Regions from separate parts of the Bacillus lumedeiriae genome, predicted to be linked through region 2. Evidence: riboswitches for the same ligand, from Rfam matches in the RefSeq annotation. Region 2 holds a riboswitch; each other region holds the start of a gene.

Region 1 (5,003 bases), on a different contig from region 2:
CCCGCGGTATACCCGCGGGGATTTTTTATTTTATTAAAAGTTCCGCGAAGATTAAAGGATGATATAACGATAAAAAATAAAAGACTGTCCAAGAAAAGGTAGCTTCACCTGCTTTTGGACAATTTTTATATGATAGAGAACATTTGTTTGATATAATAGAAGCAGTTCAGAAGAAAGGATGTTTGCAAGTGAAAGGTTCATCTCATTTAGCGATTGGGGGAGCCGCAGGATTAGGCACTGCGCTTTATTTACAAACGGATCCGCTTACGACTGCTTCATTAATTGGCATTGGTGCAATCGCTGGTCTTGCGCCGGACTTAGATGTGAACGGAAAACTATCTAACCGGATTACAGTATCAAAGAAATGGCTTATTTTATTTTTTGCAATTACCGGCATATTTTTAATCGGTTACAGCTATTTAACATTAACAGGCTTCACCCAGTCGGCAGGTTTTATTGTTGGAATCTGTCTAATGGTTTTGCCGCGGCTATTTATCAAACAGCGGACGATGCTTTTTATAACAGGTGCTGTTTTAGGAAGTGCTGCTTGGTATGCGGATATTTTTTGGCTGTTGTTACTAAGTGTATTTATCATTGTTTCGTCATTTTTATCTCATCGCTCGTTAACTCATTCTTTCATAGGTGCCACGTGCTTTGCAGCAATTGCTTGGCAGTTCCAACAAAGCGTCGGGCTCGAAGGAAGTTTCCTAACGGCTACAGCTGCCTATCTAAGTCATTTAGTGGCGGATATGAAAATATGGCCGGTAAATAAAAGGGGCATTAAGTGGTTTCAGCCGTTGTTTAATAAGGAATTCTAACATTACATTGAGTGTATAGGGAATATGTGTAGTTTATCTTTTTCTATTACCTGGGCATGATAAATCAATTCAGGAATTGTTACACACTTATAACCATTTTTATCTAAGTAAGTTAATATTGTATCCAAGGCTTCTACCGTTTGGGTGCGATTACCGCCAGCATCATGAAGGAGGATAATGTCACCGGATTTTACATTTTTAGTGACATGGCTGCTAATTTTATTTGCAGATGGACGCAGCCAATCTTTAGGGTCTTGATGCCAAGACCACATGACAACTAAGTAATTTTTTTGAACGGCATTACGAATAACTGAGTCATTATATACATCACCAACTGGACGAAAAAGTGACGTCTCCTTTCCTGTAATATTTTTTATAGTTTGAGCGGTTAAGTCCAGTTCAGTTTTTAATTTTTTAGAATTAGTACTTTTATCGTAAATATGATTATATGTGTGATTGCCAACTGCATGATTCTCTTTTACAGTTCTTTTTAAAATATGGGGAAACTTATCAGCATTTTTTCCAGTGACGAAAAAGGTTGCTTTTGCATTATGCTTGGCTAAGATATCAAGGATTTGTGGAGTATACCTGGGATCTGGCCCATCATCGAAAGTGATTGCAACAAGTTTCGTTTGTGCATTCACTTCCCATACAACATGTCCGGACTTTTCAAATTTATCACGGCTGCTTGTATGGGCTTGCGTCCATACAGAAGTGGAAAAATAACTAATCAAAAGAGTACAGACAAAGAAAATAGATCTAATCAAACATAATCCCCCCCTAGATATGAGAAATAATATGAGTTAGTTTATGTATTTTAAAAAATAACAACCCCCTTTGCTTATGGTAAAAAATACATTTGTTCAATGGGAGAAGTATCCTGATTTTGTAAGGAGTCATAAGTAGATTACATTATGTGGAAAGTTCAAAAAAAGAAACCAAACTCTGCTTGCGCAAGAGGATAATCACTGCTATACTAATCCGGACACAACATTTAGTGTTTGCTTTTCATTTAAATCAATATTTAGTGTTAAATAGTAAAGAGGTGCTGTTGCAGCTTAATAGGGAATTCGGTGAAAGACCGAAGCTGTCCCCGCAACTGTAAGTGTAGACGATCGCGGCTGAACCCACTGTCTTACGACGGGAAGGAACGCGAAAGGAAGAAGCACGAGCCAGGAGACCTGCCTTTTTATAGCGTTTGATCTTCTTCGGGAGTTGGGAAGGCAGCGCGAGGAAAACGAAAATCTCTTTCATACAGACATTCTTTTTTATACATTCAGAATCAGTCTGTTCAATTTTTTATTTAAGAGTGCCTTTCTTCGCCCTGATCCCATCTTTCATTTGGAAAGATGGTTTTTTTATGGAAAAAATCACTTTCTAAACTATTTATTTGTTTAGGAGGAATAAACATGATTGAGACAGTACAGAGCATTGCGGAAGAGGTTCTTGAGGAAATTCAATCGGAATTTCCAACTATTGGACTAGCGGACTATCAGAAAAAAGTGAGAGACACGTTGCATACGAGAGAAGAGTGGACAGAAGAACAAACACAACAGCTGCTTCTCCATGCAGCGGTCGAGCGGATCACAAGCGAAGAGCCCAATTGGACATTTATAGCGGCTCGTCTGTATTTAAAACAGCTTTACAAACAAGCCGCCAAAACGCGGGGAGAAGCAGGAAGTGCGTATGGAAACTTTCTAGAGCTTATTCATTTGTTAATCAAAGATGGAGTATATGATTCGCAGTTAATCGCTGCTTATACGGAAGATGAGATCAATGAATTAGGGAAAGTGATCGATCCGGACAAAGATCAATTATTTACATACATCGGAATTGTTACGTTAAGTGAGCGGTATTTAGCTCATACGCTGAACAAACAAACGGCAGAGCTCCCACAGGAAAGATGGCTTATGATTGCGATGACTTTAATGATGAACGAACGCAGGGATCAGCGTTTACAGTACGTCAAAGAAGCGTATTGGGCACTTTCTAATTTATATATGACAACAGCTACTCCAACGCTTGCTAATGCGGGCAAGTCATACGGTCAGCTGTCCAGCTGTTTCATTGATACGGTCGACGACAGTCTGCAGGGCATTTTTGATGCGAATACAGATGCGGCAAACTTAAGCAAAAACGGTGGGGGCCTTGGCATTTATCTAGGGAAAATCCGCAGCCAGGGAAGTGATATTAAAGGGTTTAAAAATGTAAGCTCGGGTGTGATTCCTTGGATGAAGCAGCTAAATAATACAGCCGTGTCGGTTGACCAGCTCGGTCAGCGGCAAGGGGCGATCGCTGTCTACCTGGATATTTGGCATAAGGATATCTTTTCGTTCTTGGAAACTCGATTGAATAACGGAGATGAACGCCGTCGAACACATGATTTATTTACCGGTGTATCGATACCAGACATATTTATGGAAGCAGTAGACAATCGAGGAGACTGGCATTTGTTCGACCCGCATGAAGTCAGAAAAGTCATGGGTTATTCTCTTGAAGATTCATTCGATGAAAAGCAAGGAGAAGGAACGTTTAGAAAGAGATACATGGAATGTGCCTCACATCCGCAACTTAGCAAAAAAACCGTGCCGGCCATCGAGATTATGAAAGCGATCATGATTTCTCAGCTGGAAACTGGTACGCCTTACATGTTTTATCGGGATACGGTCAATCGGGCGAATCCGAATAAGCATGAAGGGATGATTTATGCAAGCAATTTATGTACAGAAATTTGCCAAAATATGAGTCCAACCGTTGTTGTAGAAGAAAAAACGGAAGATGGAAAAATCATCATTACGAAAGATCCCGGCGATTATGTGGTGTGTAATTTATCGTCCATTTCATTAGCCCGGACAGTGATGGATGGTGTACTTGAGCGATTAATTCCGATTCAAGTGAGAATGCTTGATAACGTCATTGATATTAATACGATCCCTGTTTTACAGGCGCAGCTGACGAATCAAAAATATCGGGGCATCGGGCTCGGAACATTTGGATGGCATCATATGCTCGCTTTAAAAGGATTGAGCTGGGAGTCGGAAGAAGCGGTACAGTATTGTGATGAATTATATGAACAAATTGCCTTTTTAACGATTCAGGCAAGCGCGGAGCTGGCGGAGGAAAAAGGAGAATATCCAGTCTTTCGAGGTTCGGACTGGGAGAACGGCGTGTATTTTGAACAGAGAGGATACGGAGGTTCAAAATGGCAGCAGCTGAAAGAAAAAGTAAAACAGTCTGGTATGAGAAACGGCTATTTGCTCGCGGTCGCTCCAAACTCATCTACGGCACTCATTGCCGGTTCAACAGCGGGAATTGATCCTATTTTTCGTAAAGAGTATATGGAAGAGAAGAAGAATTATAAAATACCAGTCACTGCTCCTGATTTATCAGCTCAAACGACTTGGTATTATAAGTCTGTTTATTTCATTGATCAGCATTGGAGCATTCGCCAGAATGCCAAGCGCCAGCGCCACATTGACCAAGCGGTGTCATTTAATTTATATGTGCGCAATGATATTAAAGCAAAAGCATTGCTGGAGCTGCACATCGATGCGTGGCAGTCAGGATTAAAGACAACGTATTACGTGCGGTCAACCGCGTCGGATATAGAGGAATGCGAAAGTTGCCATTCGTAAGGGGGAAAATAGGATGAAACTTGCTAAAAGAAAGATCATTGATCACAGTGCGCCTAACCGTTCAACGGCGATTATTAATGGAAGCAGCTCAAATATTTTAAACTGGGACGATGTCCGCTTTAGCTGGGCATACCCAAAATATAAAAGAATGCTGGCCAACTTTTGGACACCGTTTGAAATTAATATGACAAAAGACCGTCAGCAATTCAGTGAGCTGACACCTGATGAAAGGAATGCCTTTTTGAAAATCATCGGGCTGTTAGCTTTGCTTGACAGCATTCAAACCGACTATGCCGGCAGGGCGGCTGATTATTTAACCGATTCAAGCTTACATGCTTTAATGATTATCCTTGCCCAGCAGGAAGTCGTGCACAACCATTCCTACAGCTATGTATTATCAAGTGTGGCTGATAAGAAAACACAGGATGAAGTCTTTGACTTTTGGCGGACAGAGCCAATTCTTCAGGAACGTAATGCTTTTGTCACAAAAGGGTATGAAGCGTTTGCGAATGAACCGACTGTTGAACATTTTCTGAAGTCTATCATTTAT
Region 2 (5,003 bases):
GAAAAGTACCGTGAATACGTTCAAGATATTTATTATGTTGAAACCGACCGCAAGGGAAACTATGAATTCGTGGTTAATACAAATATGGACGATTACTACGTTTCTATCGATCCGGCAACAGCCATAACCCAAGAATTATAATAAGTAGATCTCTTCACCTGTAAGAGTCCTATTGAATAAAAAGAGGGGAAATTTGCTTAATGAGAGCGCTCCTTTTTTACTATTCAAAAAAAGCCAATGAACAAGACCTGACGGCTATGTTCATTGGCTTTTATTATGAGGATTTTTTATTCATTTCTTTTAAAGGATTATTTGAAAAGATCCGGATAGACGGTTTTGGCAGTCAGTTCGACGGCTTCACCGATACGCGGGCCTGGACGAGACATGATCTCGGTATCGAGGGAGTAGATTTTCTCGTTTTTCACCGCATTGATTTGATCCCAGCCGGCACGGGATTTGAATTCTTTCACTGGATCTTCGCTGCCTGGTGTTAAGATGGTATCCGGGTTGCGTTTTACAATTTCTTCTTCAGAGATCTTTACCCAGCCCTTTTGATCAGCAAACACGTTTTCGACACCAGCGTTGTTCAATATTTCTTGCTGGAATGTTTCGGAGCCAGCTGTGAAAATATCAGGAGCAGGGCTGACTTCATAGTATACTCTTTCCTTTTCTTTTACACTAGCGATTTTCTCTTGCACATTAGCGACTTGTTTTTTAATGCCAGAAACGAGTTCGTCGCCTTTTTCCTTCACACCCATGACTGACGCAATTTGTTCGATGTTGCCATACACGTCTTCGAATGTTTGCGCAGAACTAATGACAAACACAGGAATACCTGTGTCTTCCAGTTGTTTAATTCCTTTATCGTCACCGTTTGTGTAAGCAATGACAGCATCGGGATTTAAGGCAATGACTGCTTCAGCGTTGACTGTCATAGTGTCACCTACACGTTTAATCTTTTTCGCTTCTTCCGGGTAGGTATCATACTCAGTTGCGCCGACAATTTTGTCGCCTGCTCCTAAAGCAAAGAGAATTTCTGTATTACTTGGCTGCAAGGAAACAACCGTTTCCGGCACTTTTTTCAACGTGATTTCTTTCCCTCTGTCATCAGTAACTGTATAAGATGTTTCTTCTTTCTTTGTTTCTTTTGTAGATGAAGAGTCATTGCCGCAGGCCGTTAAGAAAATAAGAAAAAGCGAAGCAATCAAGCTGTATAATAACGTTTTCTTCATTGATTATTCCTCCGTCTATAAACATTTATGAACAACCTTTCGTATTTTCCGTGGTGTAAAAAATCCATAAAAAAAACCACCCAAGAACGTTGGCCGGCAGTCGTCATCAATAAATATATGTATAGATGCAAAGTTGCCGTACCATCCTCTTAACTTCCGAAGAGCATAATACGATAGAAAAAAGGCAGGTATCCTGGCTTGTGCATCCATTTACTTTAAGAGCCTTCCCATTTGATATCGTTCGTTTCAAACAGTGGCATTGTTCTTATTTCATCAGCACTTACAGTTGCGGAAACAGCTTCGGATTTACACCGAATTCCCTTTTTGACTGAGCAATCAGTTCCTTTTTTCTGCACGGTTTATTCACTTAGAGAATATTATACCACTTTATAGCCGGCATTTTTTAAGAAAATCAAATTTTTTCTCTTATTATGCTTTTGTGAAGGAGAGGCCATCGATTTGTGCGCTGACTTTTGAATGTTCTGCGCGGCAATCATGATGGTATGCACGGGAATAGGTGAAATGCGCGCGGTATATAAACTTGTGCGCTGCTTATTCAAGTTTGTGCATCTATATTGCGAGTTTCTGCGCACTTATGTCCGTTTTATGCGCGGCACTTACAGAAATGTGCGCGCCGCTGACCATTTTGGGACAACCTTATTGAAAATTTTTCCACATAAATGTCCCATCCCAGAATAACATGTACTGAACGCAGACTTTTGAGGGGAGGGGACGAATGTGGATAGATTCTTGTCGTTCGATAAAATGGTTACACCAACAATTATTAAAATTATTTTCTGGGTTGGGGTCGTGATGTCTGTTCTTTCTGGAATCGGCACGATTGCTGCGGGGATCAGTTCTCCTTATGGCAGCGGATTAGGTGTGATCATGGGGCTGTTAACGCTGGTCATCGGTCCATTATTAGTGCGTGTGTATTGCGAACTTCTTATTATCTTTTTTAAAATGCACGAGTCCTTGAAAAGGATTGAAACACAGCTTTCCAGTCAGCAGCAATCACAAGAGTAAGAGAAGGGATACCGCCATTTTTTATTATTTTATCTTAAATAGGAAAAAGTCCGCTCTAAAAGGTCACGAAAGATGACGCTTTTAGAGCGGCTTTTTTCTTTTGCATGGAATTTGCGTCCAATATAGGCTGCAATCAAGGCATGTTTGAAGAAGCTGAAGAAAAACGAGCCATCCACTCTTCATCAGAAGAATGGATGGCTCGTTTGATCATGAATGATTTATATATGATTTCGGTAAATAATGTATGAAAGTCTATCCTTGTATCGGCCCCGCCTACGCCAAATACGATGATGACCACGCGTGTCATCCAACCTACTTATAGTATATGTGAAAACGCTTACAGTGTGCAATGCTTTTTCTTTTGCAAGTTTCGACAAGGTGCCTGCTCCGACAGAAGGTATCGGAGTAGGAGCTGTTATGGTAAGGTATACATAGTTTATTAGGAAAAAAATTCGGCGGTTACTTTCAATAATATATACGTCCGTTGTTAATAGGTTAGGTGAAGGAGATTGAAAGGGTTATTCGTTAAAATAATACTAGGGTTGTGTATTGTTCTTACTTTGTCCTCGATGTTTGAAAGAAGTTATGCAGAAGGAGCCGGTTTTTCCCGTTCATATGATCAAGCACAATGGTTGAATGGACCATTGTATGAAGCTGCAGAAACCTCGGTTCGTTACAAATATCGTGCTGCCTATATAGCGGCTGGATATTTCCAAGCGGTCAAGCGTGTGATGATGCCGATCGATCATCAAAATGGTTTGATCCTGGCCTTTGGTGACAGCAATACACAGGGAGCCAACTGGCAGGCGAACGGCTATGATGTGAAAGACAAATGGGTGAATAAGCTTGCACAAAGCCAAGCAGTCATCAATGCTGGGATCGGCGGGAATACGACTGAACATGGCCGGATCAGGTTTGAAAAAGACGTGCTCAGTAAGCATCCACAAATCGTGCTCATTATGTTTGGAACGAATGATGCTGCATTGGATGATAATGGTCAGCCGCAAGTATCCAAAGCGCAGTATGAGGAAAATATCAACTATTTCGTTGACACATTGCAAGGGCGCGGGATTGATGTCATTTTGATGACGACCATCCCTGTCATCGAACGCTACTATTATTCTAGAAATGACGGGAATTTGTATAGTCCATACGGCAGTGCCAGAAGATGGCATGATTCTTATAACATGATCGTCAGAAAAATTGCCAAGGAGAAGCACGTTCTTTTAGTCGATCATTACCGAAACATCACCGAACCGATGAGGGGCGTGAATGATCAAAAGTTAATCGACTCTGGACTAATCGACGCATCTGGCACACATTTTACTCCAAAGGGAGCGGCCTTCATTTACCGCCGCATCCATCTTGCCGTTCAATGTCTGTCAATCTTTAACAGCGGGATCAACTAACAGAAAAAGCAGGAGAGCGATCACATGAGATAAGTGATCGCTCTCTTTTTGGAGTTTGTGCAGGAGCGATACAATCATTTTCCTTGTTGTTGCAGTCGTTATCGGTTGCTTTGCGGTCGAAAATACAGGAAATACAGTCGGCCCCGCGCACGTTTCGGGCGGAAATCCTGGAAATGCGGTCGCGCCGCCGCCGTTTCATTTCTTACTATCCCACTAGGCAAAAGATGTTTATTATTGTATAATAAAATAGTTACCTAAGCTAACTAATATTCCATAAGGAGTGTTTTTTATCAAGACGTATCAACGGTTTTTTCAACAATTTATGCTGTTGTACCGGCCTTTTGAGCATCAGCTGAATCTGTTGCTAGGTGATCACGGATTATATAGGGCGCAATGGACGGTTTTGTACTACTTAATGAATGAGGGGCCTGCAACGCTTGTCGAGCTGGCTGGCTATCAACGTGTGGAGAAACCGACGATGACGCGGACGGTGCAGCGACTGGAAGAGATGGGATATGTGACGCCGATTCCCGGAAAGGATAAAAGGGAAAAAAGAATGCAGCTGACCGAGCTCGGCCGCAGTGTATACAAGGAAGTCCGCGTAACGGTTGATGAATTTGAACAGGAAATTTTAAAAGGGATTTCTGAGGAACAACAGCTCGAGAGCATTCGCGTGATGGAAGAGATCCGAAACAATATAGCTAAATAAGGAGAGGGACAGATGAGTGAGTTCAAACCAAAACTATGGACAAAGGATTTTATCGTTGTGTCCTCGATCAACTTTTTTTTGACGTTAATTTTTTATTTATTGATGGTGACGATTGCTCTCTATGCAGTCGATGAGTTTCATGCATCGACGAGTCAGGCTGGGCTTGTCACAGGTATTTTTATTATCGGAACGTTAATCGGACGCCTATTTATCGGCCGGAAGATCAATGACATTGGCCGCAGGAAAACACTGTTTATCGGATTAATTTTATTTATTTTGGCGACGGGTCTGTATTTTGTCAATTTCGGCCTTGGTTTCCTGCTGCTGAATCGCTTTATTCATGGCATCACTTTAGGAGTAGCGAGTACGGCGACGGGTACGATTGTGGCTCAAATTATACCGGCCGCACGAAAAGGGGAGGGAATCGGCTATTATACGATGAGTGCGACGCTTTCGACAGCGATTGGTCCATTTATCGGGTTATTTATGAGCCAGCATACGACCTTCTCTATGATCTTTAGCTTCTGTCTGGCATTAGGAATCATGAATGTATTGATTGCGTTTTTGGTAAAGATCCCGCCGTTGGAAGCGACAGCAAAAGCCTCGGGTGTCAAAGGGTTCAAGCTA
Region 3 (5,003 bases), on a different contig from region 2:
ACGTTTCGATAGAAATCACGTCGGCATCGAGTGCGCTAATGGCATCGATAAAATCGTGAAACTCGCAATAACACATATGTGTATGAATTTGTGTCCCGTTCTGCACAGAAGAAGTGGCGATTCGAAATGCTTTTACTGCCCAGTTTAAATAATGATCCCAGTCTGTTTTTTTCAATGGCAGCCCTTCTCGAAGTGCGGGTTCATCGACTTGAATCATGCGTATACCAGCTGACTCTAACGCTTCAACTTCTTTCCGCAGTGCCAGGGCGATTTGATTTGTTACTTCTTCTTTTGAAAGATCATCGCGGACAAACGACCAGTTTAGTATCGTTACGGGGCCGGTAAGCATCCCTTTTACGGGCTTGTCTGTCAAAGACTGGGCATAGACACTTTCTTTCACAGTTATTGGCTGAAGAAATTCTACATCTCCGTAAATGATTGGGGGTTTAACACAACGGGAGCCGTAAGATTGTACCCATGCTTTTTGCGTAAAAGCAAATCCTCCCATTTTTTCACCGAAGAACTCTACCATGTCGGTCCGTTCAAACTCCCCGTGTACAAATACATCTAGTCCGATTTGTTCCTGAAGGGCGATCCATTCTTTTATTTGTTGTTGAATGAAATCTTCATATTTTTCAGCTGACCATTCTCCTTTTCGCCATTTTTGTCTTGCTTGGCGAACTTCCGTCGTTTGTGGGAAACTGCCGATCGTTGTCGTTGGCAAGAGCGGCAAATCGAATATAGCCCGCTGTTGTTCGCGGCGTTCGTTAAATGGAAGCGGACGCTTTGTCTGTTGTTCATTGACTGTACGAGCTGCCTCTTGAATACTCGTTTTATTTCTCGCTGACGAATGGGCTAGCTGCAGGCATGCATGCTGGCTTTCTTGTATGAAATCGGCGATAGCAGTTTTTCCATTGCGAAGAGCTTTCGTTAATGTTGTCACCTCTGCTAATTTTTCATCAGCGAAAGCGAGTGCCGCATGAAGCGTTGGATCTAAAGATGTTTCCACGGCGGCAGTAACTGGTACATGAAGCAGGCTGCACGAGGGTTGAAGCCAAATTCGTTCGGCCGGAACATGGGGAAGAATGGTTTCAATGATTTCCCATTTCTTTTGTAAATCAGCGCGCCAAATGTTACGACCATCAATGATACCAACCCCTAGAATTTTATCGGCTGGAAATCCGTTGGACTGAAGTAATTCAATCGTTCTATCTTGACCATGAACAAAATCCATTCCAATACCTTGGACCGGCAGCTGAATGACTTCTTCATACCATTCTATTGAATCAAAGTATACTTGCAGCGTGATGTTTAGAGCCGGAGCGGCCTTGTTCAGTTGTTTATAAATTTCTGTTATTGTTTTCATCTCTTCTTTTGCAATAGAGGAAGCTAAAATAGGTTCATCCATTTGCACCCATTCGACGCCTTCTTGCTCCAATTCCTGCAAAACTTGGGCATATAGCGGGATGAGCTGCAAAAGAAAAGCAGGAATATCTGTCTTATGATATCCTTTGGACAATTTTAAAAAGGTATAAGGACCGATCAGAACAGGCTTCCCGTTTATATTTAACTTTTCTTTTGCTTCCCGGTAAGCGGCAAGCGGTTTGTTTTCTGTTAATGCAAGTTTTTTTCCTTCATATTCCGGTACAATATAGTGATAGTTTGTATTAAACCATTTCGTCATTTCACAAGCGACAGCTGTGTCGTTCCCTCGTGCCATCGCAAAATAGGTAGCTAGGGGAACTGGACCGCTAGTGTAAGTGAAGCGCTCTGGTACCATACCAAACATAGCTGCTGTATCTAGCACTTGGTCATAAAAGGTAAAGTCTCCAACTGGAATTTGATCAATTCCTTTGTCCTTTTGCTTTTTTAAATGTGTTAGTCTGATACTTTCCATTTCTTCGAGAAGTTGCTGTTCACTGACTTTGCCTGCCCAAAAGGATTCCAGTGCTTTTTTCCACTCGCGGTTTTCTCCGATGCGCGGATAACCTAAATTGCTGCTTACTATTGACATATTAACCTTCTCCTTTTACGTAAAATAGCTGATAAAAACAAAAAAACATTTCTAACAAATGTTAGAAATGTACGTGTATCTCCCAAAAAAGGGATAAACGGCATGCCGAAGCAAGCGCCTAATTCGCGTATATTCTAACACCTCCCTATCTGCCGTAGGTTAAACAGCGTCGTTAAAATAGGCAGGTGTCTGGCTTCAGGTTGACCGTATGGCAAACTGTCACAGTGGCGGGACCGCACCGGATTATCGTTTCACCGGTTTCCCTTTTAAGGCTTAACGATTGTTAAGCCACCTATTTCCATTGCTTTATGTATAACGGATGATTGTGTTCAAAGTTAGCATACAGAAAAATATCTGTCAACTAAGAATAATAAGAATAATCTGATAAAAATCTGTGTATAATCAATTTTCATTCTAGCGATGGTGATTACTTTGAACGTTGCTTTTTAAGAATATATTTTTTAGTGAAGGGTTTATTGTACTAGGGTTATTACACTGTCTGAAGCAGTACCTCATCATATATTCATTTCCTGTTTGTCTTAGAAATACAGATGCCAGACAGCCCCCGACTATAAGTAGAAGGGGGGTAAAAAATTATAGGCCTTTTTCACGGATTTCTGTTAATACACCGTCCCACAAATGTTTACGCATTTGCAGCGACAGTTCAGCGACTTTTAATGCGTCTTCTTTCTTTTCAGCATCATCACCGCATAAATCATGTAAAAGTCTTTCTGCAAGAGGACCGTGTTCATCTTCATCTAGCTCAATATGGCGTTTTAAATAATAGTCCAGGCGCTCATTAGAAGAGCCTTCATTTTGCAGTGCATCTACTAAGAGTTGGAACATATCAGGAATTAAGCCTTCCCGTCCGTAGAAGAAAGCAGATGCGACTTCATGAACTTTGCCTTTTAAGGATAAATCTAAATTAAAAGCGGTAAATTGCGCCGCACTTGGAGGGACGATCTCTTGTTTTAATGCATCTTCGTGATCCATTCCGTCTTTAAGCGCTTGTAAAAAGGCATGGATCGGGGCTGTATCTGCACCGCATTCTTCCATCGCATCGACATAAAGTTGAAAGTGGCTGATGTATCCCCCTTTTCCGTCTTCATCAGACTCTTCTGCAAGTACAATTTCATTAATAAATCTCGTATACGAAGGAATGTCGTAAGCCATCCAAGGAACTGAAATGGATGTAACGGATTGCTGTAGTCTTTTTAATAGACTCATAAAATCCCACACAGCAAACACATGATGTTTCATTAGTACTTTTACTCGATCGGGTGTATTTACTTCTCGGTATAGAGGGTGAGTAAGAAGTTCATCACGAATCGTTTCTAGTTTAGTAATATTCACAGTCAAGTTAATAGCCTCCTTTAATTTAATGAACGAAATGAACAGACAATCGGTGTAAATCATTTCTATCATACACAATATTTATAAAAAAACTAGTATTTGGGTTAGAATGTTGATAAATGTTCGCTTTCTGCGTAGTACGTTCTTCTTGTAGTAAAATGATTGTATATTTATTAAAGAATTGTTGTAGTTAAATGGAATTACTATATGGTATAATCAACCAAAAAACCGGGAGTGGCAGGCGTTCTTCTAGTGAATAAGCATTAAGAAGGGGAGGGCTGGAAAGGCAACCGGCAAAATTGGGGGAGTGTGGCGATGTTTGGATTAATGAAATCCAGGAATGAGAAAAAAAGCTGGCTGAAGCACCCTGAAAAGATGAATGTAATAATCAATGTACAAGATCCTTCGGTTTTGATGAAGATGGACATGATTCGTCTCTCCAAAGAAGATATGAGAATATTACAGAGGGTTCAGCCCATCGTTGCAAGCAACATGAGCAAATTAGTTGAACAATTCTATGAAGAAATTTTACAAGTAAAGAGGTTAAAAGAAATCATCTTGCAGCACAGTACGATCGAACGATTGCAGCAGAAGCTTAGTGCTCATCTTCTGGAAATGTTTAGCGGCAAGATTGATCAAGACTATTTGGACAGACGTTTACGTGTCGGCAGGACTCACTATAGAATTGGATTAAATCCTTCATGGTATATGGGAGCTTTTCAAAATTTACAAAGTACGCTATTTTCCATTATTTACAGTGAAGTAACGGATAAAGATGAAGTTAGAGCGATCTTATCCGTGATAAATAAAATGTTAAGTTTCGAACAGCAGCTCGTTCTCGAAGCGTATGAACGTGAAACACTGCAAATGCTAAGGGCCCAATTTGAAAGGGGAAAATCCGATTTGCAAAATAAAGTCATGGCAATAAGTGAAGGGTTAGCTGCTCTTGCTGAGGAAACACAGATCTCTGTTGAAAGTTTAAGCACTAACATTCAGGAGGTCAATGAAACGACAACGGAAAGCAATGAACTGGCCGTTTTAGCTAAAAAGCATGCCGTTGAAGGCGGGGATAAATTAACTGAATTATTAGAAAAAGTGAGTGTGATTAAAAGGTTTACAGAAGAGATGAATGAGCTCATCTACAAATTAGGCGAGTCTTCCAATCAGATTTCATCTGTTCTCCGTATCGTTCAAGGAATTGCTGATCAAACGAATTTATTAGCCTTAAACTCTGCGATTGAAGCAGCAAGGGCGGGCGAGCATGGGAAGGGATTTGCTGTCGTCTCCCAGGAAGTCAGGAAGCTGGCAGAACAAACGAAACATTCTATTGCTGAAATTCACAGCTTAATTGCTGCATCGGATCAATATAATCATCAAGTAATGGTGTCGTTAAAACAAGTAGAGGGTGCTGTTCAGGCGGGAATTTTGGCGACAGAGCAGACAAATGTATTTTTTCAAGAGATTATCCACTCCATTCAACAAAGCGGGAAAACCGTTTTAACGGTTCAAGGACAAACAGGAGAGCTCCTTCAAGCAGTCAGTGAAATTGAAAAAGCTACAGCCAGTGTATCAACAGCTGCAGAACAATTAAATGAAACGATGAAATAAAAAATTGGAGCACTTGGCGTAACAAAAC

What was found. A riboswitch is a leader RNA that binds a small molecule or an ion and turns the genes downstream of it on or off. The one in region 2 is predicted to bind cobalamin.
Region 1: it holds a riboswitch for cobalamin, as region 2 does, so the genes downstream of both, QYG89_RS15335 (ribonucleoside-diphosphate reductase subunit alpha) here and QYG89_RS15895 (ABC transporter substrate-binding protein) in region 2, are expected to answer to the same signal.
Region 3: it holds a riboswitch for cobalamin, as region 2 does, so the genes downstream of both, metE (5-methyltetrahydropteroyltriglutamate--homocysteine S-methyltransferase) here and QYG89_RS15895 (ABC transporter substrate-binding protein) in region 2, are expected to answer to the same signal.

What each region holds. Positions count from the first base shown of each region.
Region 1 covers NZ_JAUIYO010000019.1:18,228-23,230, forward strand. Annotated here, with positions in the region: gene QYG89_RS15325 (metal-dependent hydrolase) at 189-818, shown strand; gene QYG89_RS15330 (polysaccharide deacetylase family protein) at 821-1,585, opposite strand; cobalamin riboswitch at 1,845-2,021, shown strand; gene QYG89_RS15335 (ribonucleoside-diphosphate reductase subunit alpha) at 2,228-4,453, shown strand; gene QYG89_RS15340 (ribonucleotide-diphosphate reductase subunit beta) at 4,467-5,003, shown strand, end outside.
Region 2 covers NZ_JAUIYO010000021.1:29,651-34,653, reverse strand. Annotated here, with positions in the region: gene QYG89_RS15900 (S-layer homology domain-containing protein) at 1-141, shown strand, start outside; gene QYG89_RS15895 (ABC transporter substrate-binding protein) at 309-1,232, opposite strand; cobalamin riboswitch at 1,399-1,594, opposite strand; gene QYG89_RS15890 (DUF4282 domain-containing protein) at 1,971-2,258, shown strand; gene QYG89_RS15885 (hypothetical protein) at 2,392-2,565, opposite strand; gene QYG89_RS15880 (SGNH/GDSL hydrolase family protein) at 2,768-3,667, shown strand; gene QYG89_RS15875 (MarR family winged helix-turn-helix transcriptional regulator) at 3,990-4,376, shown strand; gene QYG89_RS15870 (MFS transporter) at 4,389-5,003, shown strand, end outside.
Region 3 covers NZ_JAUIYO010000001.1:374,161-379,163, reverse strand. Annotated here, with positions in the region: gene metE (5-methyltetrahydropteroyltriglutamate--homocysteine S-methyltransferase) at 1-2,014, opposite strand, end outside; cobalamin riboswitch at 2,178-2,325, opposite strand; gene QYG89_RS02010 (DUF3050 domain-containing protein) at 2,609-3,367, opposite strand; partial or broken gene QYG89_RS02005 (protoglobin domain-containing protein) at 3,683-4,216, shown strand; gene QYG89_RS02000 (methyl-accepting chemotaxis protein) at 4,235-4,975, shown strand.